DNA from 4 places in the Elstera cyanobacteriorum genome. Region 4 is predicted to be linked to each of the others. Evidence: predicted binding sites of a transcription regulator. Region 4 holds the regulator's gene; each other region holds the start of a gene.

Region 1 (5,691 bases), on a different contig from region 4:
CCGCCATAAGCGCTAGGAGAGCGACGCGATGACCGCCGTTTCATCCACTTCCGCGCCCACCGCTGCCCCGCCGGGGCCGCTGCGCCTATTTTGGCTGGAATTTTCCAGCAATAAAGGGGCGCTGGCCGGGCTGATCCTGATTTTAACGATGGTGTTTTTGGCGATCTTCGCCCCCTGGGTGGCGCCCCATAGCCCCATCGAACAGTTCCGCGATGCGCTGTTGAAGCCGCCGGTTTGGTACGCCGACGGCAGTTGGCGCCATATCCTCGGCACGGATGATATTGGCCGCGATATCCTGTCGCGCATTCTGCACGGCGCCCGTGTGTCCTTGGTCATCGCCGTTGCGGTGGTGGCCGCGTCCATCGTCGTTGGGATCGCTATCGGCCTGATCGCGGGTTTCTTCCGGGGGCTGGTCGAAACCGCGCTGCTGCGGTTTATGGATATTCTTCAGTCCATGCCAACGCTGCTGCTGGCGCTGACCATTGTCGCGATCCTGGGGCCTGGGCTGAATAATGCGATGGTCGCCGTCTGTATCGTGCTGTTGCCCAGCTTCGTGCGACTGACCCATGCGGCGGTGATTTCCGAAATGTCGAAGGATTATGTGCTGGCCGCGCGCATGATCGGCTCGTCGAAAACCCGGCTGATGATCCGCACGGTACTGCCGAACTGTCTGGCGCCGCTGATCGTGCAGGCGAGCCTCAGCCTCTCGACCGCCATTCTCGATACGGCGGCCTTGGGTTTCCTCGGCCAAGGCGCCCAGCCGCCGACGCCGGAATGGGGCACGATGCTGTCTGATGCCACGCAATATTTGCAGAGCGCCTGGTGGGTGACGCTGCCGGGGGTCGCCATTCTTCTGGCGGTTCTGGCCTTTAACCTGATCGGTGACGGTCTGCGCGATGCCCTCGATCCGAAGCTGAAACGCTCATGAGCCTGCTTGAAATCCGCAATCTCACCGTCGAATTTCCCACCTCGCGCGGCTTGTTCCGCGCAGTGGATGGGATCGACCTTTCCGTTCCCGCTGGCGAAGTGCTGGGCGTCGTGGGCGAATCCGGCTCCGGGAAGTCGGTGTCGATGCTGGCGACGATGGGGCTACTGCCCGATTACGCCATCGTCCGCGCCGATAAGCTGGCGTTTGATGGGCGCGATCTTCTGTCCCTGACCCCGGCGCAGCGCCGGGCGATCGTCGGCAAAGATATTGCCATGATCTTCCAGGAACCGACGACCAGCCTCAACCCCTGCTTCACTATCGGTCATCAGATCGACGAGGCCCTGCAAGTCCATATGGGTGGCAGCAAGGCGCAGCGGCGCGAGCGTATCCTGGAGCTTTTGACCCAAGTCGGCATTCCTGACCCAATCTCGCGCCTCTCGGCCTATCCGCACCAGCTTTCGGGCGGGATGAACCAGCGCGTTATGATCGCGATGGCGATTTCCTGCCGTCCGCGTCTGCTGATTGCCGACGAGCCGACGACCGCGTTGGATGTGACCATCCAGGCCCAGATCATGGACCTGCTGACCAATCTCCAGCGCGATCAGAATATGGCGATGGTACTGATCACCCACGATATGGCTGTCGTTTCCGAAGCCGCGCACCGCATGCAGGTGATGTACGCGGGGCAGGTGGTGGAGCAGGCGCCGGTCGAACGGCTGTTTTCGGCGCCCCGTCACCCCTATACGGCGGCGCTGCTGAATGCCTTGCCCGAACATGCGGCGGTTACGGCCCACGGCGGGCGGCGGCAGCGGTTGCCGACGATCCCAGGGGTTGTGCCGGGGATTGGCGACCGGCCGAAGGGCTGCTTGTTCAACCCGCGCTGCGGTTTTGTGTCCGACCGCTGCCGGATCGACGGCCCGGCCCTGCGCCCGGAGTTCGCGGGTGGGGCTGTTCGCTGCCATTCGCCGCTCGATGCTGACGGCAAACCGATGGCCGTGGAGGCTGTGTAAGATGACCGATTTGATGAAGGCGGTCGATCTGCGCCGCCATTATAGCGTCAGCCGGGGCTTCCTGAAGCCGACCGCCACGGTGAAGGCGGTGGATGGCGTGTCCTTCACCCTCAATGCCGGGCAAACGCTCGCTATTGTTGGGGAAAGCGGCTGCGGCAAATCCACGCTCGCGCGCATGCTGGCGCTGTTCGAAGAGCCGTCGGACGGCGAATTGTTCATCGACGGCAAGCCGGTGACCCAGGCCGATGCTGCCACGCGCAAGCGCTTGCGCCAAAGTGTGCAGATGGTGTTCCAGAACCCCTACGGCTCGTTGAATCCGCGCCATACCATCGGCAAGGCGCTGGAAGAACCGCTGGCGATCAACCGCCCGGAGATGAGCGCAGCGGACCGGCGCGCGGCGGCGGAAGCGATGATGGCGAAGGTCGGGCTGCGGCCCGACTTCTATGGCCGTTATCCGCATATGTTTTCCGGCGGGCAGCGTCAGCGCATCGCCATTGCCCGCGCGCTGATGCTGAACCCGCGCGTCGTGGTGGCGGACGAGCCAGTGTCGGCGCTCGATGTGTCGATCCAGGCGCAGGTACTGAACCTGCTGATGGATTTGCAGGACGAGCTGGATCTGGCCTATGTCTTCATCTCCCATGACCTCGGCGTCGTCCGGCATATTGCCTCGGACGTGATGGTCATGTACCTCGGGCGCCCGGTGGAATATGGGCCGGTGGAGCAGATTTTCGAAGATCCGCGCCACCCGTATACCCAAGCCCTGCTGGGCAGCCGTCCGCGCCTGCGGCTGGCGGGCCATGCCGTCGAGGACCGCCCGAAACTCTCGGGCGAACTGCCCTCGCCGCTCAACCCGCCTTCCGGCTGCGCCTTCCACAAGCGCTGCCCGCTGGTGCAGCCTTCGTGCAGTGAAACCCGCCCTGATCCGGTCTTGGTCGGCAACCGCACGGTCGCTTGCCCGGTGGTCTTGCGGGGCGAGGCGGCTTAGGTCCAGGCGTAAGGGGGCTTTGCCACGGGACCGTCGGAAAAGCCCCCTGCCTGCGCGCGTATGACGGCCCAGTCTCGAATGATCGACAGCCCTGTATAAAGTATCAGGAAGTAAATATCGTTCCGGCAAGACGCCCCTGTCAGGGTGCCGGTAGTCATAAAACAGTCATTCGCAGCCACTAAAGTCCGGCGGCGTGGGACGGCATGCCGGAATAATCCGGTTGGCCGCCCTCCCTATTTGATGCCCAGCCGAATGGATGCTCAGCCATGACTGAAACGATCAATACGTCCCGTCGCCAGGCCCTGAAATTTGCCGCCGGTGTGCCGCTGCTGCCGCTGGCGGTCGGGACCGTCGGGTCTTTCCTGGCGGGCCTCGGCAATAATACCGCCCTGGCCGCGACGATCCGTCCGAATACCGCGCGCTTCGTCAGCATGGCGGCGCCGACCCTGTCCAATCCGCAGGCGATGGCTACCACCTATGTGAATTCGGCCATCGAATTCGAACTGTCGGACAAGAGCCGTAAGCAGTTCCCGCTGAGCTACGAGCCGTTCTTCATTACCGGCGACATGGTTCCCGATGGCAAGGGCGGCAAGATCCTGGCGGGTGGCTATTACGACATCAACAATCAGCCGATCATCGACCGCTCGGTGCCGGGCAAGGAACGCCATTTCTTCTCCGACAGCCCGGACGGAACCTCGCTGCTGAAGGTTCCCGGCGCCAAAGTGAAGGGCGTGAAGGGCAATACGGTTTTCGCCGTCGTGCAGTTCGAATACACCACCTGGGATCAGGCCGGGAAGGATGCTTATGGCGCCCTGCCGTCGCCGATCGCCGTGCTGACGCTCGACCAAAACCCGCAGACCGGCAAACTGTCGCTGGTGAAGTATCACAATGTCGATACCTCGAAGGTTCACGGTCTGTGGATCACCTGCGGCGCCAGCCTGTCGCCCTGGGGTACGCATCTGTCGTCGGAAGAATATGAACCCGATGCGTATTTTATCGACAGCGTGAAATATTTTAAGGCGTTCAGCAAGAACACCTTCGGGGATGAAAATAAGGCGAACCCCTATCACTACGGCCATCTGCCGGAAGTGACTGTTCACGCCGACGGCACCGGGTCGATCAAGAAGCACTACAATATGGGCCGCATCTCGCACGAACTCGTGCAGGTGATGCCGGACAATCGCACCGTGCTGATGGGCGACGATGCCACCAACTCCGGCCTGTTCCTGTTCGTTGCCGATAAGGCGAAGGATCTGTCGGCGGGCACGCTCTATGTCGCCAAATACGCGCCGGGCTTCTCGCTCGATACCAATGCGCCGGGCACGAAGATCACCTGGATTAAGCTGGGCCATGCCACCAGCGCTGAAATCGAAGCGATGGCGAACAGCCTGAAGCCGACCGATATTCTGGATGTGAAGAAGGAAGATCCGAACGATGCTTCCTACAAGAAGGTCTGGATCGGCGGCGCGGCCAATTGGATGAAGATTAAGCCGGGTATGGAAAAGGCGGCCGCCTTCCTCGAAACCCACCGCTATGCCTCTTACGTCGGCGGCTCGATGGCCTTCACCAAGATGGAAGGCACGACGGTCAACGCGAAGGATAAGGTCGCTTACTCGGCGCTGCAGAACATCGTCGATTCGATGGTGAAGGGCGGCAAGGGCCATCACGAGGACAGCAATATTACCCTCGAGAAGGCCCTGAACGCCGGCGGCGTCATGGAGCATAAGCTGGGCGGTAATACGACCGACAGCACGGGCGCCAAGATCAACAGCGACTGGGTACCGCAGAGCAGCAAGATGCTGCTGATCGGCGAAGACATTAAGGCCGATGACCTCGGCAACCTGTCGAACCCGAACATCGTCGGCAACCCGGATAATCTGAAGTTCTCGGAAAAGCTGCGCACCCTCTTCATCGGCGAAGACAGCGGCAGCCACGTGAACAACTTCCTCTGGGCCTATAACGTCGATACCAAGGAACTGTCGCGTCTGCTGTCGGTCCCGGCGGGCGGCGAGTCGACCGGTCTGCATGCCGTCGATGAACTCAACGGTTGGACCTACATCATGAGCAACTTCCAGCACGTCGGTGACTGGAGCAAGAGCCTGCACGCCAAAGTGCAAGCCACGCTCGATCCGCTGGTCCGTGCCAACTATAAGGACCGCTACGGCGCCGCCGTCGGTTATCTGACGCTGGCGACCACGGCGATCACGCTGCCGCACGCCTAAGACAAATAGGGGCGGGGGCTTCGGCCCCCATCCTGACCGAACGCCGGGGCCGATGGTCCCGGCGTTTTGGTTACAGCATCGCCGTTTCGAGCCACACCACCCGCCCAAACCCCGCCACAAAATGCAGGCGCGGGGCGACGAGGCGGTAGAGGTGAAAATCGGTGAACTGATAGTACATCTCCGCCTCCGGGTGCGCGGCGAGATAGGCGGCGCGTAGCCCGTCTTTATCGGCTTTCTCTACCGTGCCTTGCAGCGTCACCCGCCCGGCGGCGAGAGCGTCTGGCGCGGTGGCGACTTCCGGCGATTCCAGCAGCAGCGAGGCGCGCGGATCGGCCGCTAAATTCTGCGCGTGCTGTGACAAGGTTGAGAGCAGCAGCAGCGGGGCCAAATCCTCCCCCGCGACGGTCGAAACCAGCGAAGCGTAAGGATCTTTGGCCTCCCCAGACAGGGTTGCCAGCGCACCCCGGCGGGCGCCGAGCAGAATGCGGCGGGCTTCGGCGGTGAGATCCATGGTGATGCTTCCTTTTTTTGCCGTAAACTGATGCG
Region 2 (5,691 bases), on a different contig from region 4:
TTGCCAGAGAATTTCGAAGGCTTGGCGCTGGGCGCCGCGATCGCGAGCCTTCAATTGATCGAGAAGGGCTTGATCTTCCGTCGCGGTCGCCTTGCCGCCCTTGGTGGTGCGCGAGAGCAGAGCCATCTCCGGCGTGAAGATATTCACCGCAACCAGATTGATCTGCTGCTCGATCACCGGCGTCAGCGTGTAAAAAAGATCGGTCGTGAAGCCCAGCTTGGCCACGTCTTTCGCTTCGGTTGCCGGGGGCAGGTCGGTTGAGCGGCTCCATTCATTCGCGATAGGGGCGATACGTTCGCTATACACCCGCGTCATCTTATCGCGGACGAGATAGGTCAGGATTTTGCCAGTCGATGTGTTCAGCGTATCGGTGGCGAACGCCGTATAGGTCGTCAGCATATTGGCCTGTGTGTACCCGACGGCGGCGGCAACGATCAGGAATAATGTCACCAGCACGCGGCGGAGCGTCAGGCGCGGGGTCCAGACCGAAGGAATGCGATGCTCAGCCATGCCAGACCTTCCTTGCTAATACGACCGTATTCAAAAATGCATGCATGAAATGCGCCATCCGTCCTGAGACCAAGGGCCTGGGAGACGGCGGGAGGCATCTACCTATTCATCTAGAGACGCGCCATCGCATTGGAAGAGGCACCGGCCTGTGACGAACCGGCGCCAGCCTTGGGCGGGCAACTCCCAGGCGATGGCGCGTGCGGAAAGGGCTGGGGAACCCCATTCCTGGACGATGCGGGGGAGGGCGGCATCGCCTGAAATGGTTTTTAAACAAATCAGAAATTTTTGAGAAATATAATGGGATGCTGTGGCTATAACCGGACGTTATTGTGCGTTGCGGTAGGTTTTAGCGCAAGAAACTGTCCGTCCGGTCAGAACCGATCCTCTTATGGTGTTAGCGGACGAGGATTTCCGAAACCTCGCGCACTTGGGTTCGGGCGCGCAAGAGATAAAAGCCCTGCGTTGCCAGATGGTTGGCAACGAAGACCCCATCGGTCGCGCCGTTCATGACGATGAGCGGGTTGAGCAACGAGGCTTCGTGCAGGCTGGCCAGCATCTGGGTCCAGACATTAAAGGCCTCCCGTTCGCGTAGAAGCTGCTGATAATCGGTCCCGAGTTCGCGCAGGATCAGGTAATAGGCGTATAGCCGCCCTTTGACCCCATAGAAGACATTATCCGCCCGCCGGTCGATAAACTGGTCGCGGCCTTCCAGGATCTGTCGGTCGAGCACGGCGGAGGCCGAACCGAGGTCGGACATGATCCGGTCGAGCAGGGCGATGAGATTGTCGCCCCGGCGCTCGAACAGCGCCTGCCCTTGGCCGAGGCGCTGGTTATACGTCCGCAGCGCTTTGGCCGCAGCCCGGTATTTGGCGTCGGAGGAGGTGGTCGGCGCCCAGGAGGTGGAAAAATCGAACAGCCAGATATTCGGCGCCGACTTCAGCAAATCGACGGCTTTTGATAGGTCGGGATCGGCTTGGGAGGAACCCCGATTGCGGCCGATCTGATCCATCATCTCCGTAGAGAACCGCCCAATGGCCTCCATCATACCGGTCTGAAACTCCGGCATATTGTCGAGCCACCAGCCCGGTAGAAAAATCGGATCATTGGCCGTCCAGCGGTGGGTGATGGTTTCGCGTTCGATCAGCGTCGCCGCCATGGCCACCGCATGACTGCCGCCTTGGGGAAGCTCGGTCGGCGCCAGGGTTGTATCATCGTCGATGACATGAACCCACAGCATGCCGACCGGAATATACAGTGCGACGAGCAGCACGAGCGCCAAGGCCATCTTGCCAATGAGCCCCACGCCGATCCTTAGGCGCTTCGGCCAGAAGCGCGAAGCCAGCGACCGTTTTTCGAAGTCGAATTCCGTCACCCGATAAACTCCCTTCCCCCCGGACCCTGAACGGCTCCATTCCGCCACTCTAGGACGGCGCTACGGCATATATAAGGCCGAGAGCGTAAAATTTCAGAATGCCGGAAGGTTTTCCAGGGGGGTATGGCTCCATTAACCTAAAATACCCTGGAGAAGATCACAGGATTTTTCAGGAATCTGTCAGAGAATCGTCACGGAAGCGTCATTTCGGAACGGCATGGTTGCCCTGGCAAAACTGCGGGTGCGTGCCGACGCATTCCCCCGCACCCGTTTAGACCCTTGATCTGCGAGACACCGATGACCGACGCAAGCCTGGCGCCCGCCACGACCCATGACGCCGACGAGGTGACCAACCTTTCCGATAACCCGACCTTCGCTTCGGTGGTCGATGCCAGCCTCAGCCGCCGCTCGGTGCTGATGGGCACGGCGGCAACCGCGCTGTTCGGATCGCTCGGCGGTGTGTCCGCCCTGACCATCGCGGGTGATGCCCAGGCCGCCGATAAGGCGAAGAAGCTGCTGGGCTTCAAGCCGGTGGCAAAGAGCCTAGCCGATGCCGTTATCGTACCGGAAGGCTATGACGCGCAGATCATTTACGCCCTCGGCGATCCGCTGACCGCTAATACCCCGGATTATAAGAACGACGGCACCGATGCCGATTTTGAAAACCGGGCGGGTGATCATCACGATGGGATGGAGTGGTTCGGCCTGAGCGCGGACGGCAAGCCGTCCACCACCGCGACCAATCGTGGCATTCTCGGCGTCAATCACGAAGCCACCACCGACGAAAAACTCTCCTCTTTCTTTATCCATCCGACGGGCGGTACCGCCACGCTGCCCCGCCCGGCAGCCGAAGTAGATAAGGAATTGGCGATCCACGGCGTGTCCTTCGTCGAAGTTCGTAAGAATGCCGCCGGCAAGTGGGAATATGTGAAGGCGTCGGCCTTCAACCGTCGCTTCACCACCCTGACCGAAATGGAAATCAGCGGCCCCGCGCGGGGCAATGCGCTGCTGAAGACCAAATATTCCCCCGACGGCACCAAAACCCGCGGCACGTTGAACAACTGCGGCACCGGGAAAAGCCCCTGGGGTACGCTGATGACCGGTGAAGAGAATTGGAACGGCTACTTCTTCCGTGCCAAGGGCGATGACGAAGCGCGCGGTAACGATAAGTCGGTCACCGCACTGAAGCGCTATGGCCGCGCCGAAGGGGCTGCCTCGCGTCACGGTTGGGAATCGGCGGGTTCCGACGATAAGTACATGCGCTGGAACAATGTTAAGACCGGAACCTCGGCCGACGGCAGCGATGATTATCGCAACGAAATGAACGGTCAGGGCTACGTGGTCGAAATGGACCCGTACGATAAGACCAAGCTGGCGAAGAAGCGTACGGCCCTGGGCCGCTATGCGCATGAAAGCGCCGCTTTCAGCCTTCCGGTTAATGGCCAGCCGCTCGCCGTCTACATGGGCGACGATGCGCGCAACGAGTATATCTATAAATTCGTGTCGGAAGCCACTTGGTCGGCGTCGGATGCGACGGCAGCTGACCGTTTGGCTGTTGGCGATAAGTATCTCGACAAGGGGACGCTCTACGTCGCGAAGTTCAATGCCGATGGGACCGGCGAGTGGATCGAACTGTCGATCAACAATCCGAAGATCAAAGGCTACGACAAATATGCCTTCGCCGATCAGGCGGATGTTGCCGTCAATGCGCGCCTCGCGGGCGATGCGGTTGGCGCAACCAAGATGGATCGCCCGGAATGGTGTTCCGTCAATCCGGCTAATGGTGAAGTCTATTTCACCCTGACCAATAACGCTAACCGCACGTCGGAGCCCAAGGGTGGTTCGGCGCTGGAGCCGGATGCCGCGAATCCGCGGGCTTATTCCGACGTCAAGGGTACCTCGCGCGTGCAGACCGGTAATTCGCACGGTCACATCATCCGCGTGCGCGAAGCGGGTGGGGCCGGGGCGAAGGCCTTCTCGTGGGATATTTACCTCTTCGGGGCCGAAGCGTCCGCCGATCCGGCCAGCATCAATCTGTCGAAGCTGAACGCCAATCAGGATCTCTCCAGCCCGGATGGTCTGGCCTTCAGCAAAGCGACCGGCATCTGCTGGATCCAGACCGATGACGGCGCCTATACGGATGTGACCAACTGCATGATGCTGGCCGCCCTGCCGGGCAAGGTTGGCGATGGTCAGAAGGTCAATATCAACTACACGAAGGCCGATGGGGCGAAGTTGACCGTCACCACCCCGGTTGGTAAGGCCCCGACCGAAGGCGAACTGAAGCGCTTCCTGGTTGGTCCGAAGGGGTCGGAAATCACCGGTATTGCTGAAACGCCGGATGGCAAGGCGCTGTTCATCAACATTCAGCATCCGGGCGAAGCCACGAAGATGGCCGATGTCACCGACCCGGCGAAGTATGAAAGCCAGTGGCCGGCGAATGCCGGGTACGGCGCGGGCAAGCGTCCGCGCTCGGCGACCATTGTCATCACCAAAAAGGATGGTGGCGTGGTCGGCGCATAACGCGAGACCATATGCTGAAAAGAGCCACGCAGTCCTTCGGGGCTGCGTGGTTATTTTTTGGGCAGGTTTTTCGCAGGTTTATTCAGCAGCCCGCAGCATTCCGCTCCGTCTATTCAGGGCTGCTGTCGTTTCGCGTTCCACATCGACGAAGGTCTGGATGAATTGTCGGGCCAGCACCGACTGGGGGCGGTGCCGCGCCCAAATGGCCTGGACGCGATAGGTTAACGGGTCTTTCAGCGCGCGAATGTCGATCAGCTCCGGCTGGCCCGAGGCGGCGGTATAACCATCGACGATAGCGGCCCCAGCCCCTCGGCTGACCAGCGACAGGGCGATGCGGTTGGTTTTGACCTCGATTTCCGGGTTGAGGGCGACATCCGCCATGCTCATGGCATTGTGCAGCAGCCCGCCCAGCGGATCGCCCGCGCGCAGGCCGATAAAGGGCCAGCGCGTCATTTCCGTAAGCTCGATGGCGGCAGGCAGAGGCGCGGCCGCGCCTTTTTGGAAGATCGCCACCATCGCGCCTTCGGCCAAGTCTTCGATGCTTAACCCCGGATGCGGCGTTGCTTCGAAAGCAAAGCCAAGGTCGACGTCCTGGACCAGCAGCGCATCGACCAGATCCTTATAATGGTGGGTTTCCACCTCAAAATTGACGTCCGGGTGATCCTTGCGAAAGCGGCTAATCGCCTGGGGCATCATATCGATGCAAAGGGCGGGGGAGGCGGCAATCCGCAGCCGCCCCGACCGCCCGTCTTTAAGGTTGCGCGCTAGCTTTTTGAGGCTCTCAAGACCGGAATAAATCTTCTGCACTTCGGCGAAAAGGGCTAGACCTTCGGGCGTTGGGTGCAGGCGGCCTCGAATGCGCTCGAACAACGTCAGGCCGATTTGATCTTCGGCATGCTGCAGAATTTTCGTAACGGCGGGCTGCGAGACATTTAGCAGCCGTGCCGCCCCGCTGACCGTTCCGGTCACGATGATGGCGTGAAAAACCTCGATATGGCGCAGCCGCATTCTGCCTCGAACCCCCCGGCAAGGCATAGGATAGCGTTTACACTAGCGCAGTTTACGGCGGACGAAAGAGTTATATCGGGTAAAGTCCAGGTTATAGGCTGGAAAGCCGCTTTAGGGCTTGATCAAATAGCGGCGGCACGGCGGCAATGATCGGAAGATCGGCCAAATCCACGCGGCTCAGCCAACGGGCATCGCGCGCGTCGTCGCCTGCGGCAAGCTGGCCCTCAGGATTGCGCCCCAGCACGGGGATCAAAATATAGTGAAACCCATCGGAAACC
Region 3 (5,691 bases), on a different contig from region 4:
ACAATCGCCCGCCCCATCGCCACGCGCTGGCGCTGCCCGCCCGAAAGCTGCTTCGGGCGACGGCTAAGATAGGGGCCGAGTTGTAGAATATCTGCCGCCTGGGCTACGCGGGTTTCGATCTCCGCCTTATCGGTGCCGCGATTCTTCAGACCATAGGCCATGTTTTCAGCAACAGTCATATGGGGATAAAGGGCGTAGTTCTGGAAGACCATCGCGATATCGCGGTCCTTCGGCTCCAGCTTCGTCACCTCGCGCTCGCCGATATGGATGCTGCCTGCCGAGGCGGTTTCCAGCCCCGCCACGATGCGCAGCAGGGTGGATTTCCCGCAGCCCGAGGGGCCGACGACGACGATAAACTCGCCATCGCGAATATCGCAGGAAATCCCGTGCAGAATGGTGGTGTCGCCGAAACGCTTTTGAATCTGATCCAGTTTAACCTGGGCCATCTTATTTCTCCTGCTCCACGAGGCCCTTCACGAACCAGCGCTGCATGACGACGATGATGACGATGGGCGGCAGCATGGCGAGAATGGTGGTCGCCATCACAACGCCCCAGTCGGTCTGGGTATCGTCGCCGCCGATCATCTTCTTCATGCCGATGACCACCGTATCCATCCCGCCGGAGGTGGTGATCAGCAGCGGCCAAAGGTACTGGTTCCAGCCGTAAATGAACAAAATGACGAAAAGCGCCGCGATATTGGTGACCGACAGCGGCATCAGAATGTCCCAGAAGAACTTCAGCGGCCCGGCGCCGTCGATCTTGGCGGCTTCGGCCAATTCGGGCGGGACGGTCATGAAGAACTGGCGGAACAGCAGCGTCGCGGTCGCCGAGGCGATCAGCGGCACGGTCAGGCCCGCATAACTATCCAGCATGCCAAGGTCGGAAATCACCTTGTAGGTCGGCAGAATGCGCACTTCCACCGGCAGCATCAGGGTGAGGAAGATCACCCAGAAGCACAGCATCCGCCCCGGAAAGCGGAAATAGACCACGGCGAAGGCCGATAGCAGGGAGATGAAAATCTTCCCCACCGCAATCGTCACCGCCATGATCGCGGAGTTCAGCAGCATATGCGCCGCCGGGTTCTGCGCCGTGTAGCGCGCGCCGGAGGTGAGCGCGAGCCAGTAATTCTCCAGCCCCATCGTACCGGGCCAGAGGGTGACGCGGCCCGAGGCAACGTCCGACCCTTCGTAGGTCGAAGCAAGCAGCGTGAACAGAATCGGGAAGGTGACGATCACCGCCCCCAGGATCAGCACCAAATGGGCGAAGAAGGTAGCGAGCGGGCGATTTTCGACCATCAGTAATGCACCTTCCGTTCAACGAAGCGGAACTGCACGACCGTCAAAACGATGACGATCAGCATCAGAATAACCGACTGCGCCGCCGATCCGCCGATATCAAGACCGACGACCCCATCGGAATAGACCTTATAAACCAGAATCTCGGTCGCCTTGGCCGGACCGCCGGAGGTGACGGCATGGATGACGCCGAAGGTTTCGAAGAAGGCGTAAACGATGTTCACCACCAGCAAAAAGAAGGCGGTTGGCGAGAGCAGCGGGAAGACGATATCGCGGAAGCGCTTGCCCGGCCCGGCACCGTCAATCGCGGCGGCCTCCATCAGTGAATGGGGGATCGACTGCAACCCGGCGAGGAAGAAAATGAAGTTGTAGCTGATCTGCTTCCAGGCGGCGGCAAAGATAACGAGCGCCATCGCCTGATTGCCGTTCAGCAGATAATTCCACTCAACCCCCATCGCCACCAACGCCCGGCCCAAAATGCCGATGGACGGGTGAACGACGAACATCCAGGTCACCCCTGCCAGTGCGGGGGCAATGGCGTAGGGCAGCAGCAACAACGTCTTATAGCCGGTCGCCCCGCGCACCACCCGGTCAGCGCAGACCGCGAACAGCAGCGACAGACCGAGCGACAGGCCCGACACGGCGGCGCTGAAAAACAGGCTGCGCAGGAAGGCATCGACATAGCTTGAGTTGCGGAACAACTCGGTGAAATTGGCGAGGCCCGCAAACTCGGAATTCAGCCCGAAGGGGTCTTCAATATACAAGGATTGCTGCACCGCCTGGACGGACGGCCAGTAGAAGAAAACCACCGTAATCAGCAGTTGCGGCAGCAGCAGCAGCAGCGGCAGCAGCTTATTCTGGAACGGCGCTTGCGCGGACGAGGCTGGCGTCACGGCACCCCCCGAAAAGGCGAAAAGGGCGGGAAGCACGCTCCCCGCCCTTAGGTTGGAAAAGAGAAAGGTTAGTTCTTGGCGACGGTGCGTTCGAAGCGGCGCAGTTCTTCGTTGCCCTTCGCCACAGCGTTATCCATCGCCTGCTTTACCGAAATCTTGCCCGCGAAAGCGGCTTCGACTTCATCCATGATCAGGTCGCGGATCTTCGGCAGGTTGCCGAAGCGCACACCGAAGGAATTTTCCGTCGGGGTCTTGTTCTGCAACTGCAGGATCGGGGTTTCGCGACCCGGATTGCGGTCATAGAAGCCCGAACGCTTGGTTTCCTGATAAGCGGCGATGGTCACCGGCAGATAGCCCGTCTGCTGATGGTTCACGATCTGCACGTCAAGCTGCGACAGATAGGTGAAGAACTTGGCGACGCCCTTATATTCCTGGGCCTTCTTACCGCCCATCACCCACAGGGTCGCCCCGCCGATGATCGAATTTTGCGGCGCGCCCGCGACATCCGGGTAATAAGGCAGCATGCCGGTGGCGAAGTTAAACTTCGCATTCTTGATCGCGTTGCCGAGGAAGCCCGACGAGGTCATGATCATCGCGCATTCGCCCGACAGGAACAGGCCTTCCGGCTGCGTGGTGCGGCCACCGTATTTGAAGCTGCCGTCCTTTTGCATTTCGTTCAGCGTTTCGAAATGCTTCACGATCGTCGGGTTGTTGAACTTGAACTCCGTATCAAAGCCGCCGAAGCCATTGGCCTTGGTGCCGAACGAAATATTGTGCCAGGCGCTGAAGGTTTCCATCTGGGTCCAGGTGACCCAAGCGGTGGTCAGGCCGCAGGCATGCCCCGAAGCGCGGACCTTCTTGGCGGCGTCGATTACTTCCGGCCAAGTCTTCGGCGCCTTTTCGGGATCGAGACCGGCTTTGGCGAACGCATCCTTATTGTAGTAGAAAATCGGGGTGGAGCTGTTGAACGGCATCGACAGCATCTTGCCCTGGGCCGTCGAGTAATAGGCCTTAATCGCGGGCAGATAGACGTTCGGATCGAACTTTTCGCCCGCTTCGGCCATCAGCTCGTACACCGGCTTCACGGCGCCCTTGGCGGCCATCATCGTTGCCGTGCCGACTTCGAAGACCTGGGTGATGTGCGGCGCATTGCCCGCGCGATAGGCGGCAATGGTCTGGTTCATCAGCTCGGTATAATCGTTCGACTTGAAGGTCGCGACGACCTTGTAGTCGCTCTGCGAGGCATTGAAGCCATCGACGAGCTGATTGACGCGATCATTGTTCGCGCCCGTCATCGCATGCCACCACTGGATTTCGACCGGGGCCGCGAAAGCCGAGACGCTGACGGCACACCCGAGGCTGAGAGCCGCAATAAAAGACCGCATGTGAGCTTCCCCCTTTAGGAACAATGGCCGTCTCTTACGCGCGGACGGTTATGGTTTTGTTACATGGCCATAACCGATGTGTCACATAGAAAGTGCGTTGAAAATCACCATTGCAGTGCGAAACCCGTTCAAAATGCGCGCATTCCCTTGCGTTTTTGGCTAAAGCGCAGGCAAAAAAACTTTGAAACGCGCCCTTAAAAAAATCTCCGCGCCTCTCTTGATCCCTTGTCCGATCGCCGCCACTTGAAAGCGAGTGTTCGATAATCCGGGCCCCTCTGACGGCTGGCCGCAGCCGTGATGTCGGATTTTCCCCAATGCTCTGGTGCCGACGGGCGCCACCGCACGCAGGATGATCCCTATGGACATGCCTCTTTGGGCTTGGCTTGGTTTCAATGCCCTCGTTCTTGTTCTTCTCGCGCTCGATCTCGGTGTTCTGAATAAAAAGGAACGCGCGATGGGCGCGCGCGAAGCGTTGAAGCTAAGCGCCTTCTATATTGTCATTGCTCTGCTCTTTAATGTTGGTATCTGGTACAGCCTGGGTGAAGTGAAAGCCCTGGAATTTCTGACCGGCTATCTGATCGAAAAGAGCCTATCACTCGATAACATTTTCGTTATCGCCCTCATCTTCGGTAGCTTGCAGGTTCCGCCGCAATATCAGCACCGGGTGCTCTTCTGGGGTATTCTCGGCGCGCTGGTGATGCGCGCGATCATGATCTTCGCCGGGACGGCCTTGATCATGGAACTGCATTGGCTGATCTATGTCTTCGGCGGCTTCCTGATCATTACCGGCGCTAAGATGCTGTTTGCGTCGGATAAGGAACCCGATCCGGCCAATCACCCGATCCTGCGCTTCTGCCGCAAGCATTTCCGGGTGACGGAAGGGTATGAAGGCAAAGCGTTCTTCGTTCGGCGCAACGGGCTGCTCTATCTCACCCCGCTGTTCCTGGCGCTGATCCTGGTGGAAGTGACCGATCTGGTCTTCGCGGTCGATTCGATCCCGGCGATCTTCGCCATCACCACCGATCCCTTCATTGTCTACACCAGTAACGTCTTCGCCATCCTCGGCCTGCGCGCCCTCTATTTCGCGCTCGCCAGCATCATCCATCGCTTTGAGTATCTCAAATACGGTCTGGCGCTGGTTCTGGTCCTCGTTGGTACGAAGATGGTGATGGTCGACTTCTGGAAAATGCCGACCCCGCTGGCCCTCGGCCTGACGGTTGGCCTGATCGGCGGTTCGATCCTACTGTCGCTCTGGAAGACGCGGGGGCAGAAGGCGGAAAGCGCGTAATGATTTCGCCTCGCCTATATCAATAGCACATCAACCCCCAAGGCTCTGCCTTGGGGGCTTTTTATTGATGTATGTAACAGGGTTGTGAATTATCAATTCTAACGCCTCGGTTTGTGAGGGCAAAAAGATGGAGTTCTATCTTCACTCTTTCGGGGTTCTTAAAGTGATAAACACATCATATAAAATAGTTGCCGCCGAAGAATTTAATTCTGAGCAAAAAGATTTATTAAGAATTCTTTTGAGGGAAACCTGGACGGCGACATATTTGCATCGCTTCCCTAAGGCTGAGTTTGATGACTTAATTTCGACGCTTGATCTACCAAATTTAGACACGATGCTTTCTGGCGATAATATAAAAATCGCCTTCGCCAATGTTGACAATAAAATTGTGGGCAGCGCAATCTTCAAAGAAGTTGGAGCCGTCGCTTATTTATGGGGAATGTATATCTTACCCATTTATCAACGTCACAAAATTGGCTCTGAGCTGTTTCGATCTGTACTTAAATCTGTGCAAGATGCCAAATTTATACAGATATATGTTTTAGAGGAAAGCTACGGAGCTTTGTTGTTTTACGAAACGCTTGGTTTCCAACGACTTTCAACCGACACGATATCGCTGTCTCCGAAATTATCTCTAAGCGCTCTGGTCATGAGAGGAGACGTGAAGATGATGCAAGAGCGCTTATACTTATCTTAATGCTTTGGAATTTTGGACAAAATTTCCTCCAGAACCCCCCGATCCAACTCCCCAATCCGCTCCGCCAACCGGTTCGCCAGTTCCGTTGCCAGCGGGTCCAAGCCCGCCGTGTCGATGGTGACGCGCGGGTGG
Region 4 (5,691 bases):
GCGTCATAGGTCGGCCCCGGACCCATCTGCGTGCCGATGATGCGCTTGCCTGCCGCATCCAGCGCTGTTGTCGCAATGCGCCGGTCGCCCTGGAAAATCGTTGCGGTGCCGTTGGTCAGGGCGGCGAATTCATCGACAATTGTCGCATCCCCCTCCAGCGGTTTGCCGTTCAGGCCCAATTTACCGTCGGTGATTGCCAGCGTTCCGCGATGGGCGATCAGGGTTTTGAGCAATTGGCCGTTACGCTCCAAAGCATCGGAGGCTTCCGACATTAGTGCATCGCGGACGATGAAATACGAACCGCCGACGATGGCAGCAGATATCAAAAAAGATAAGAGCGAGAATGTTAAAAGAATGCGATTCGTAATGCTCATATTTTTGGCAAATGACTTCATTTCATTCTTTCTTTCGAGAAGGAATTTCGTTTGATCTGTGTATTTTCACAGGCAATTATTAATAAAGAGCGTTTGTGATTGTTAAGTATTTATTTCAATGCACTGTGCGAATTTCGCATGGCTTCGGCCCCTTTCCCATGACATGGATCAACGCACGCAAAAACACCCGGCGCAGGGCCGGGTGTTTGTCATACGCTTGAGGCTGGGAAAACCGGTGCAGCCGATCAGGCGGCCTCGTCTTCCTGCACTTTTTCGAGGAAATCCGCCACTTCCGTCTTCAGGGTTTCCGCCTGGGCCGTCAGGCTACCGACCGCCGACAGCACCTCGCCCGCCATGCTGCCGGTTTCCACAGCGGCGCGGGTGACCGCGATGGTGATTTCCGTCACATTTTGGGTGCTGCTGGCGGCTTCCGTGACATTGCGCGCGATTTCGGAGGTTGCGGCCCCCTGTTCCTCCATCGCGACCTTAACACCGAGGTTAATGTCGTTGATACGCTCGATGGTGCGGGTGATCGTGGTGATCGCCGTCACGGCCTGCTGCGTTGCCTGCTGAATGGCGCCGACTTGGGCCTGAATATCCTCGGTCGCCCGCGCGGTCTGCCCGGCAAGGTTCTTCACTTCCGACGCCACCACGGCAAACCCTTTGCCCGCTTCCCCAGCGCGGGCGGCTTCGATGGTGGCATTCAGTGCCAGCAGATTGGTTTGCGCGGCGATTTCGGAAATCAGCCCCACAACCTCGCCAATCCGCTGCCCAGCGTCGGACAAGGTGCGGACGATGCTGCCCGTTTGCTCGGCCTCCGTTACAGCGGTTCCGGCGATGGCGGCGGCTTCGGCGACCTGGCGGTTGATCTCCCGGATCGAGGCGTTGAGTTCTTCGGAGGCCGAGGCGACGGTTTGCACATTGGCGGTTGCCTGTTCGGCGGCAACCGCGACCTCGTTGCTTTGTTCGGAGGTCATCATGGCATTGCCGTTAACTGTTTCGGCATTCTGCTGCAATTGCGCGGCGGCGGAGACCACCGTGGCCACAACGCCGTCGATGCTATTGCCGAAATCGGCGATGGCCATTTCCAGGGCCATCTTGCGGGCAATCTCTTGCTTGATCTTGCGCGCTTCTGCAGCGGCGTGCTGGCGGGCCATGTCGAGTTGCCGCGAGTAGTCGGCCAGCGCCCGCGCCAGGGCGCCGATTTCGTCGCGTCGGTTCGTTTCAGCGGGCGTCAGAATGCGTGGATCGCTTTGCAAGGTGGCAAACAGATCGGTCAAATGCGAGACGCGGCGCAGTTGCGAGCGGACGACGAGGGCGACGATAGCGCTGCCCAAGATTAGGGCCAAGGCGGCGCCGATCAGATTTTCCTGCAGGATGGTGGCGCTTTCGGCAGCGACCACGGCGGTCGGTTCGCCAACGAATAGAATGCCGATCACCTCGCCCGCCCCATCCAGGATCGGATCATAGACCGCCAGATAGGGTTTGCCGAAAATATCGACCGGGCCGCTATAGGTGCGTTTGTCGCGGAAGATACTGTCATAGGCCGGGCCTTGCGCCAGCTTGGTGCCGATGGCGCGGCCCCCATCGGGCTTTTGAACGGTCGTGGAGATCCGTTCGTCCTTCTGGAAGATCGTTGCTACCCCGCCCGATAGTTTACTGACCGCATCGACCAAGGTCGCATCGCCCGCAAGCGGCAGCCCGGACAGGGTAAGGTGCCCGCCGACCAGCTCGAACCGGCCGCCGCGCTCGGCAACCAACAGTTTCATCACCTCAAGGCCCCGATTGACGTCGGCCTGTACGTCATGGACCAGGGCCGCACGGATCACGCGATAGGCGTTAAGGGTAATCGCCCCCGCCAGGATCGCGGCCAAAGCGACGAAGGTCAGGATCAGGCGTTGCTGAACGCCAAGCCCTGCAAAGGAAAAACGACTGGTCGTCATAGGGCGGCCCTCCGGGCGGGGTTCCCGATGGGGATCGGGAAAAGCTGTAAATTTCCCGTATATTTTACTATTTTTAAATAAATATCGACTAGGTATTTTTCAGACATGACGTGCATTGGTTGCATGCCTGCGAAAAGGCCAGGGCGGTTTCCCGTCCTGGCCTTTCAATTTTCCGTTGAAAACTGGCGCCGAAGACCCTCAGCCCGTGGCATCCACCGTTTCATCCAGCGCATAACCCGCCGAGCGGACGGTGCGCACGATGTCGGTTTCCCCCTCGCCATTCAGGGCTTTGCGCAGGCGGCGGATGTGAACGTCCACCGTGCGCGGCTCGACGTAGACATCGGCGCCCCACACCGCATCCAGCAATTGTTCGCGGCTGAACACCCGGCCTGGATGCTCCATCAGATAGCGCAGTAGCCGGAATTCGGTCGGCCCGAGGTGAATGTCGCGGTTGTTCCGGCGCACGCGATGCGCTGCCAGATCGAGCATGACATCGGCGAAATTCAGGCTTTCGCCATCCACCGACGGGCGGGTGCGGCGCAGCACAGCCTTGACGCGGGCGATCAGTTCCGAGACCGAGAACGGCTTCGTCACATAATCGTCCGCCCCGCTATCAAGGCCCCGGATCTTGTCGCCTTCCTCACCGCGCGCCGTCAGCATGATGATCGGGGTCGCGCGCGCCGTCGGCAGGCGGCGCAACCGGCGACAGACTTCGATGCCCGACAGCATCGGCAGCATCCAGTCGAGCAGCACCAGATCGGGGTTCTGCTCGGCGGCGATGATCAGCGCTTCCTCGCCATCCGCGGCAGTACAAACCCGGAAGCCTTCGCGTTCCAGATTGTAGCGTAGCAGTGTGGCAATGGCGGTTTCGTCTTCGACCACCAGGACTAACGGTGTGACGGGCGACATGCCCTTAGTTCCCTTTGCTGTCGGCAGCCACGAAGGTTTCACCCTTCTCGGTCATCGCGGTTACGCTCGACAGGTCGCCCTTGGCGCGCTCTTCCGCTGGAACCTTACCGCGCACGATGTAATAGATCGTTTCGGCGATATTGGTGGCATGGTCGCCCATCCGCTCCAGGTTCTTCGACATGAAGAGTACATGGGTGCAGGCGGTGATGTTGCGCGGGTCTTCCATCATATAGGTCAGAAGCTCGCGGAACAGCGACGTGTAGAGTTCATCCACTTCCGTATCGCGTTCACGGATCGCGGCGGCGCGGTCGGCGTTACGGTCGGCATAGGCATCCAGCACGTCATTGACGATGCTCTGGACGATCTTGCCCATGCGTAGCACGCCCGCCGCCGGTTTGACGGTCGGCGAGACGTTCAGCGCCAGGGTGCGTTTGGCGATATTGGCGGCGTAATCGCCGATCCGCTCGAGATCGGTCGCAATGCGCAGCGACGCAACAACGGTGCGCAGGTCGGATGCCATCGGCTGGCGCAGGGCCAGCATGCGCACGACCTGTTCGTCAATCTCGTGATGCAGTGCATCGACCTGACCGTCGTTGGCGACGACGGCGGAGGCTAATTGGCTGTCGCGCTTATTCATCGCCTGCAAAGACTGGGCGATCTGGGCTTCCACCAGCCCACCCATCTGCATGATCGACTTATGCAGCGCGCGCAGCTCTTCGTCGAAGGACGAAACGATATGTTCATTCGACATGATCTATTCCTTCTGCCCCCGGCTTAGCCGAAGCGGCCCGTGATGTAGCCCTGGGTGCGCTCGTCGTTCGGATTGGTGAAAATCTGCGCGGTATCGCCGACTTCGACCAGATCCCCGAGATGGAAGAAGGCGGTGCGCTGCGACACGCGCGCGGCCTGCTGCATCGAGTGGGTGACGATGACGATGGTGTAATTGCTGCGCAGTTCGTCGATCAACTCTTCGATCTTCGCAGTGGCAATGGGATCGAGCGCCGAGCAGGGCTCATCCATCAGAATAACCTCGGGATCGACCGCAATGGCGCGGGCGATGCACAGGCGCTGCTGCTGACCGCCCGAAAGCCCGGTGCCGCCTTCGTGCAGACGGTCCTTCACTTCTTTCCACAGACCGGCACGTTCCAGTGACCGCTGGACGACCGCATCGGTTTCTTCGCGGTTACGGACGAGGCCGTGGATACGCGGGCCATAGGCGACATTATCGTAGATCGACTTCGGGAAGGGGTTCGGCTTTTGGAACACCATCCCCACCCGGGCGCGCAGTTGCACGACATCGATACTTGGATCGTAGATATCCTGCTTGTCGAGCAGGATGGTCCCGCCGACGCGGCAGCCTTCGATCACATCGTTCATGCGGTTCAGCGTGCGCAGGAAGGTCGATTTCCCGCAGCCCGACGGGCCGATCAGCGCCGTTACCTCATGTTCGCGCACATCTAGGCTGATCTTATTCAGCGCCCGCTTTTCGCTGTAGTAAACCTCGACGTCCGAGGCTTTCATCTTTACGTGCTTGGCAGCGCCATTCACGGCAGCAGCGGTTTTCGTTTCGGTCGCCAACATGGGGATTACCACTTCCGTTCGAATTTCTTGCGGAGGAAAATCGCAATCGCGTTCATGACCAGCAGGAAGGCCAGTAGAACCATGATCGCGGCGGAGGTCTTTTCAACGAAGCCCCGTTCCGGGCTATCGGCCCACAGGTAGATCTGCACCGGCAGCACCGTTGCGGCCTGGGTGAAGCCCTGGGGAATATCGACGATAAAGGCGACCATGCCGATCATCAGCAGTGGGGCGGTTTCGCCCAGCGCATGGGCCATCGACAGGATCGTCCCGGTCAGGATGCCCGGCATTGCCAGCGGCAGCACGTGATGCGTGACCACCTGCACCCGGCTGGCCCCAAGCCCGAGGGCCGCTTGCCGGATCGACGGCGGCACGGCACGCAAGGAGGCGCGGGAGGCGATGATGATGATCGGCAAGCTCATCAGCGCCAGCACGACGCCACCGACAACCGGGGCAGAGCGGGGCAGGCCGAAGACATTGAGGAAGACCGCGAGGCCGAGCAGACCGAAGACGATGGAAGGAACCGCGGCGAGGTTGTTGATGTTCACCTCGATGATATCCGTCCAGCGGTTCTTCGGGGCGAACTCTTCAAGATAGATCGCCGCCATTACCCCGAGCGGGAAGGCGATAATCAGCGTTACCGCCAAGGTCAGGAAGGAGCCAATGATGGCGCCGCCAACCCCCGCCAGTTCCGGCTGACGGCTATCGCCGCTGGAGAGGAACCAAATGTTCAGGCTGCGGTGCACCTTGCCGTCGGCGCGCAGCGTTTCGAACCAGGCGATCTGCTGCGGCGACAGGCGGGCCTCGCCGCCCTTCGGCGTTTTACCGAAATGGCCCTTGGCGTACATGTCGTAGTCCGACGCGACCGGCACTTTAATCGTCACTTG

Evidence for each region. The regulator PhoB, encoded in region 4, activates phosphate uptake and scavenging genes when phosphate is short. The targets are predictions, from matches to a motif close to TNTCATAAAACTGTCA.
Region 1: CHR90_RS13750 (PhoX family protein) is a predicted target of PhoB. The motif match lies at 3,076-3,091, and genes of this name have one in related genera.
Region 2: CHR90_RS03175 (PhoX family protein) is a predicted target of PhoB. The motif match lies at 2,050-2,065, and genes of this name have one in related genera.
Region 3: ugpB (sn-glycerol-3-phosphate ABC transporter substrate-binding protein UgpB) is a predicted target of PhoB. The motif match lies at 3,623-3,638, and genes of this name have one in related genera.

The regions. Positions count from the first base shown of each region.
Region 1 is NZ_NOXS01000033.1:322,243-327,933, forward strand. It holds gene CHR90_RS13730 (ABC transporter permease subunit) at 1-16, shown strand, start outside; gene CHR90_RS13735 (ABC transporter permease subunit) at 29-928, shown strand; gene CHR90_RS13740 (ABC transporter ATP-binding protein) at 925-1,938, shown strand; gene CHR90_RS13745 (dipeptide ABC transporter ATP-binding protein) at 1,940-2,923, shown strand; gene CHR90_RS13750 (PhoX family protein) at 3,190-5,145, shown strand; gene CHR90_RS13755 (pyridoxamine 5'-phosphate oxidase family protein) at 5,216-5,656, opposite strand.
Region 2 is NZ_NOXS01000025.1:57,736-63,426, forward strand. It holds gene CHR90_RS03165 (methyl-accepting chemotaxis protein) at 1-510, opposite strand, end outside; gene CHR90_RS03170 (DUF2333 family protein) at 905-1,882, opposite strand; gene CHR90_RS03175 (PhoX family protein) at 2,180-4,405, shown strand; gene CHR90_RS03180 (LysR substrate-binding domain-containing protein) at 4,484-5,413, opposite strand; gene CHR90_RS03185 (NUDIX hydrolase) at 5,505-5,691, opposite strand, start outside.
Region 3 is NZ_NOXS01000030.1:187,851-193,541, forward strand. It holds gene CHR90_RS06835 (ABC transporter ATP-binding protein) at 1-446, opposite strand, end outside; gene ugpE (sn-glycerol-3-phosphate ABC transporter permease UgpE) at 448-1,296, opposite strand; gene ugpA (sn-glycerol-3-phosphate ABC transporter permease UgpA) at 1,296-2,189, opposite strand; gene ugpB (sn-glycerol-3-phosphate ABC transporter substrate-binding protein UgpB) at 2,258-3,574, opposite strand; gene CHR90_RS06855 (TerC family protein) at 3,933-4,862, shown strand; gene CHR90_RS06860 (GNAT family N-acetyltransferase) at 4,990-5,559, shown strand; gene CHR90_RS06865 (helix-turn-helix domain-containing protein) at 5,556-5,691, opposite strand, start outside.
Region 4 is NZ_NOXS01000034.1:203,901-209,591, forward strand. It holds gene CHR90_RS15935 (methyl-accepting chemotaxis protein) at 1-272, opposite strand, end outside; gene CHR90_RS15940 (methyl-accepting chemotaxis protein) at 620-2,317, opposite strand; gene phoB (phosphate regulon transcriptional regulator PhoB) at 2,516-3,226, opposite strand; gene phoU (phosphate signaling complex protein PhoU) at 3,231-3,977, opposite strand; gene pstB (phosphate ABC transporter ATP-binding protein PstB) at 4,001-4,807, opposite strand; gene pstA (phosphate ABC transporter permease PstA) at 4,813-5,691, opposite strand, start outside.